Regions from separate parts of the Blastococcus sp. SYSU D00669 genome, predicted to be linked through region 2. Evidence: riboswitches for the same ligand, from Rfam matches in the RefSeq annotation. Region 2 holds a riboswitch; the other holds the start of a gene.
The links. Region 2 has a riboswitch for cyclic di-AMP ahead of ACI8AF_RS22980 (hypothetical protein). Riboswitches for the same ligand answer to the same signal wherever they lie in the genome.
Positions count from the first base shown of each region.

Region 1: linked by a shared signal. The riboswitch ahead of ACI8AF_RS09015 (NlpC/P60 family protein) and the one ahead of ACI8AF_RS22980 (hypothetical protein) in region 2 are both predicted to bind cyclic di-AMP.

Region 1 covers NZ_JBJGZV010000009.1:130,795-133,722, forward strand. Annotated here, with positions in the region: gene ACI8AF_RS09010 (M48 family metallopeptidase) at 1-182, opposite strand, end outside; gene ACI8AF_RS09015 (NlpC/P60 family protein) at 265-1,254, opposite strand; cyclic di-AMP (ydaO/yuaA leader) riboswitch at 1,379-1,556, opposite strand; gene ACI8AF_RS09020 (hypothetical protein) at 1,722-2,036, opposite strand; gene ACI8AF_RS09025 (D-alanyl-D-alanine carboxypeptidase family protein) at 2,120-2,928, opposite strand, start outside.
Region 2 covers NZ_JBJGZV010000043.1:6,487-9,414, forward strand. Annotated here, with positions in the region: gene xylB (xylulokinase) at 1-181, shown strand, start outside; gene ACI8AF_RS22980 (hypothetical protein) at 506-1,279, opposite strand; cyclic di-AMP (ydaO/yuaA leader) riboswitch at 1,469-1,618, opposite strand; gene ACI8AF_RS22985 (FAD-dependent oxidoreductase) at 1,829-2,928, opposite strand, start outside.

The sequences.
Region 1 (2,928 bases), on a different contig from region 2:
GCCGCGGCGAAGGAGTCGGCGCGGGCGACGACGTCGGCCGGGAGCCCGGCGGTGGGGTCGACCGGCGGCGAGCCGCCGGGCGGCGTGGGCAGCACGGTCCAGGGGGTCCGCAGGACCACCACGAGGACGAACGCGGCGCCGAGGAGCACCGCCGCGACCAGTGCGGCGCGGCGGACGGTCACCCGGCCCACCTTAGGAGAAGGACCCCCCTGCCCCCCGCCGCTCGCACGCTCGCGGCGGGCCCCTGCAGGGGGCCTTTTCCGATCAGGCGATGCGGCGGGCGCTGTTGAAGCCCGGCATCGAACCGACGCTGACCACCTTCACCGGCTGGCCGGACGTGGACGCGTGCACCATCTGGCCGTTGCCGATGTACATCGCCACGTGGCTGACCGGGCTGTAGAAGAAGATCAGGTCGCCCGGCTGCAGGGCGTCGCGGGACACCGGGGTGCCCATCCGCGACTGCATGCTGCTCGAGTGCGGCAGGCTGATGCCGGCCGCGGCGTAGGCGTACTGCGTGAGGCCGGAGCAGTCGAAGCTGTTCGGCCCACCGGCACCCCAGACGTAGGGGTCGCCCACCTGCGCCAGTGCCGTGCTGACCGCGGTCTGCGCGGCGGCGCTGCCACCGGCGGCCGGGGCGGCGGCCGGCGCGACGGCCGGCGCCGCGAGGGACTCGCTCCCGTGCGCGGCGGCGACCTGCTGCTGCTGGGCAGCGGTCAGCTGGTCGTACTGCTCCTGGTAGTCGGCGATGTCCGCCTGGAGCTCGGCCTCCTGGGCCTCGATGGCGTCCAGCGTCTGCTGGGCCTCCGCGGCGGCCGCGTCGGCCTCGCCGCGGGCGTCCTCGGCCGCGGCGGCCGCCTCGGCCACCTCCTCGATCGCCTCGGTGGTGTGGCCGGCGATCGCCTCGAGCGTGCCGAGCTGGGTGAGGAAGTCCTCGGCGGAGTCGCTGGTCAGCATCACGTCCAGCGCGCGCAGGTTCTGGTCGCCGCCGGTGTAGGCGCTGTGGGCGAGCTGGCGGATCTGCCCGTCGAGCGAGTCGAGCTGCTGCTGCGCCGCGGCGGCGTCGGCCTCGGCCGCGGTGACGGCGGCCTGCTGCAGCGCGAGCTCCTCGCGGGCGGTGTTGACCTGCTCCTGGACGACCTCGAGCTGGTGGCTGGCCTCGGCGACGAGCTGGGCGGCCTGCTCGGGGGATGTCGCGCGGCCGGGCTCGGCGGCGGCCGTGCCGGGCAGCAGCGTGACGGTCAGCGCCGCGGTCACGCCCAGCAGCAGCCCGGAACGGAGCCAGGCGGAGGGGCGGGTGCGGGTGGTGCGGTGTCGTTCGGAGGGTGCGTGGGCATGCCCCAGGGCAGGGCGAGACGTCGCCACGTTCGGCGGCTCTCCTTCTTCCTCAGCTGACCGCCTACCGAGTTAGCTGACGGGTTCGGGCTGGGAAGAAAAGGTGCCCTATCTCGGTGCCCCGGCGAGCCGGCGCACGTGAGAACTCACCCCAGTACTGCGGTGGGTCCCCGGTTCACCTCGGACACCTGGCGGTGCCGTCGGCGATTCGGCGGTGTCCGTCCGAGGCCGCCCCGGTGGGCGACGACCGCTCGGTCGAACGCAGCGACCATACGGGCGTGATGCAGTTGTGACAAACGGGGCCCCCTGGGGTTGTCGTGATCGTCACTGCGAGCAGCATCACGGCCGCGCGCCGTGATCGCCCCACGTGGCGCCGGGGGCACCGGGTCTCAGCCGGTCCGGCGGCCGTCCTCGCCGCCGGACGTGCCCGGGGAGTGGCGCAGCGGGGGCACCAGCCCGACCTCGGCCAGGGCGCGCACCGCGCGCCGCTCGACGTCGTCGAACTCCACGACCACGCCCGGGGGTGGCACGACGGCGTCCTCGGCCGTCCGGGCCGGCTCGGTGCGGGCGGGAGCGCGGTCGGGCAGCGCGACGACCACCGGGTCGTCGGTCTGCCACCCGGGGGGCGCGCCCAGCAGCACGGTGACGACACAGTCGGCGCAGCCCGTCCCGCGGGAGGTGCAGGTGTCGCAGTCGATGAGCATCGGTGTGTTCTCCTCCGTGAGTCGTCCGCACGGTAGGAGCGGCCACCGACAGTTCCGGGCCGCGAGGGTTGACAGGCGGGCGGTCAGGTGCCTGCGTACTCCCAGTGCCACGGCTCCTCGCGCCCGTTGCCCGGGTCGGCCCAGGTCGGGTGCAGCCAGCCGAAGCGGCCGGCGTTGGCCACCATCCAGGCGTACTGCGGCGTGCCGAAGGACTCGATGCCGCCGCACAGGTCCACGGCCAGTCCCCAGCCGTGGTTGCTGGTGCCGGGCACCGCGGCCAGCGCGGGCTTCTGCCCGTACAGGCGCACCTGGCTGGCGTAGGTGCGGTAGGAGTCGGTGATGCAGATCGGCGTGCCGAAGGTCCCGGCGAAGGCCGTCGACATGGCCTTCCACGCGGCGGCGGCGTCGCAGCGCAGCGAGTGGCCGCCGACCCCGATCGGGCACAGCGCGCTGGGCGGGATCAGCCCGTTGGGGTAGCCGCCCCACGACCGGGCGCCGTCGTAGCTGGGCGGGTAGACGGTGTTGCCGCACTCCACCTGCAGCGCGCCGTCCGTCGGCCCGGGGGCCGCGACCGGTGCGCGCTGGCCGAGGCTGGGCCGGCCGATGCCGATCACCTGGTCGGTCGGCAGCCGGCGGACGACGACGGCGCCGGCCCGCGCGTCGGCCGCCAGCATCGTCTGCGGGTCGAGGGCGATGCCGACGTGCCCGAGCCCCGACTCGGGCGTGCCGAGGAACACCAGGTCGCCGGGGAGGACGTCGCGGGCGTCGACCGGCGTGGTCCCGGCGAACAGCCCCGCCTGGTCGCCCGGTAGCTGGAGACCGGCCGCCCCGAACACCGACTGCACCAGCGAGCCGCAGGCCCACGAGTCCGGGCCCGCGGTGCCCGGCGCGT
Region 2 (2,928 bases):
GGCGTCGGAATACGTCGCCGACGGCGCTGCCCGGCAGGCGGCCTGGGTGCTCGCCGGCGGGAGCACCCCACCCCGGTGGCCCGCACCGGGCACCGAGGTGCACGAGGCCGACCCCGTGCCGTTCGTGCGCGAGCGGTACGCCGAGGTCCGCGGACTGACGGCGGTCCGCCAGACGTCCTAGACATCTGTTGCGGAACGGATCCGGCTGTCGCATGCTGACGGCGGGCGGGGCCCCGGGGCGTGCTCTCGGGTGCGCCCCGCCCGCCAAACGTCGCCGACACGCTGCACGCAGCGTTTCGACACGCAGGGTAGCGGGCAGTCCAGGGGTCGAACCGGCCCCGGCGTGGCCGTGAAGCCCCCGCGCCGGGGCCGTGTAGTGCCCCCTGGGTCCTCCCGACCAGCAGGTCGCCCGTCTCGTCGAGAAGGCACTCCGTGCACGGGACACGCGCGCACACGCCGCGCGCCCGTGCACGGAGTGCCTTCTCGTCAGGCCTCCCTCGTCAGGTCACGGCCGGAAGGCGACGTGGACGTGGTCCATGTGGTTGGCGGTGGGCGAGCCGCGGTCGGCCATGGCCTGCCACCCGGAGCCGCCGATGAGGTGGATCCGCTGCTGCCAGATCACGTACTCGACGTTCATCCGGGCGGCGTTGGCGATCACGTACGCCGCCACCGCGTCGCCCTTGGCCCGGTCGCTGTAGACCATGAAGTCGGCGGCCAGCGCCTGGGTGGGCGAGTGGCCGGGACGGGTCAGGACGGTGGACACCCCGCACTGCTGCACGACCTCGGCGATCACGGGACGCACGTGCGCGGCCCAGGCGCTGTAGGCGGTGGAGCTGCCGGTCGGCGCGCCGGACAGGGCGGCCGGCGCGAAGCCGGACGGCGCGGGCACCGGAGCCGGTGCGGCCGGAGCCGGTGCGGCCGGCGCCGGTGCGGCCGGTGCCGGCGCCGCGGGGGCGGGCGCCGCCGGGGCCGGTGCCGCCGGCGCGGGCGCGGCCGACCCGGACCCGCCCCCGGACCAGTGGCCGGACCAGCTCTGCGACCAGCGGTTCCAGTCGCCGTCGCCGCCGGAGCGGTCCCAGCGGTCGCCGGCCTGGGCGACCGCCGGTCCTGCCAGGGTGAAGGACAGGGCGAGGGTGCAGACAGCGAGGCCGCGGACCGTCCGGCGCCGGGGCGCCGCGCCGTGGGGGCCCCTGGCCTGGCGGCGGGCGGATCGGGTGGTGGGGTCGGTGCTGAGGTGCATGGAGATGTGCTCCTGGTACCGGGCCGCGGTGCGGCCCACGTGGGCGCACGGCACCCACCGGAGCGCCGAGCGGCCGGAAGTGGCCGTGCGGTCCGGTCGGAGGCCGGGCTGGCCTGGAGGAGGGCGCCGTGCGGAGTTCGTGCCGGCTCAGGTGCGCTGCGAGGAACCGCAGGAAGGGGTGCTCGCGGGCGCGGAAGGGGCCCGTGGGCGCACCGTGGGGTGGTTCTCCGTTCTTCCCGTGGCCGCCTACCGGGTTAGCTGACGGGTTCGGGCGGGGATGCGCCCTACCCACCCGGTCCGGGCTGGGCCCGGCGGGTGGGATTCACCCCACTGGTGCGGTGGGTCCCCGGCTCGCGCCCACCGTGGCGGACGTGACTCGGCGGCACCCGGTCGGACTCCCCGGCGGGGATGAGCGACCGACCGGACGTCCGAACCGTAGGACCGTGCCGGACCCGCGACCACTCGGCGGCAGACGGATCCGGCCGGATCGGGGGGGTCGGGCGCCGGCGTGCTGCGGGGTCCGCGCTGGTCACCGCGGCACGGCAGGCGACGCGCAGGGGCCCGGAAAAACTTCTCCCGCGGACGGCGTCAGCCCTCGATCAGGGCGAGCTGCTCGTTGATCTCGCGGGGGTTGGAGTCGCCGGCGACCTTCTGGAGGAACGGCGTGTGGTCGAAGACGAAGTCGCGCAGCGGCCGCAACGGCGCGGGGGCGTGGTGGAAGACCTTGCCGAGCACCCAGGCCATCTGCACCTGCGTGGCGGTGTGCGGCTTGCGCGGCTCCTCGTAGGACTGCAGCGCCCGCGCGACGGCGGCGGCGTCGGTGAGGTCGACCCCGCGCAGCGCGACACCGAGGAAGTAGCCGTCCTCGATCGACATGCCGGCGCCGTACGCGGCGTACGGGGACGTCGGGTGGGCGGCGTCGCCGACCAGGGTGGCCCGCCCCTTCGACCACTGCTTCAGCGCCGGCCGGTCGCGCAGCACCCAGCGCTGCACGTCCTCCGGCCGGGTCGCGTCGATCAGCCCCGGCAGCGGGGCCTGGAACTCCATGCCCAGCGCGGCGGCGGCCGCCTTGAGGTCGGCCGGCGCAGGGGCGTCGGGGTCGGTGGCGGTGAGCACCCACCACTGGTGACCGTCGCGGCCCTTGTGCCGGATCGACGTCCAGCTGCCCTGGGTCGTCCGGCTGTGCTGGAGGACGCACTTGTTCGGGACGGTGCCGTCGACCTCGGCGAAGGTGAAGCCGCCGAAGATGTGCAGCCGGTGCTCGCGCTTGGGGGCGTCGCCCCAGAGGGTGCGGCGGACGAGGGAGTCGATGCCGTCGGCGCCGACCAGGACGTCGTGCTCGGCGGTCGAGCCGTCGGCGAAGTGCAGCGTCACCGCGCGGTCGTCCTGCTCGATCCGGTCGACCCGCGCGTCGAAGCGGATGACGCCGTCGGGGATGGCGGCCAGCATCCGCTCGTAGAGCTCCGGTCGCAGCAGCCCGATGAACCCGCCGCCGAACGCCTGCTGGACGTCCTCGTCCAGCTTGACGTCGACGCGCACGCGGCCGCGTGCGTTGCGGAACTCCGAGTGCGTGGGTGCGCCGAGGTCGTGAGTGTCCACCCCGAGCGCGCGCAGCGCCTTCAGCGGCGGTGGCCACAGGTTGAGGATGTTGCCCGCCGGCCGGGCCTCCCGGTAGCGCTCGTAGACCA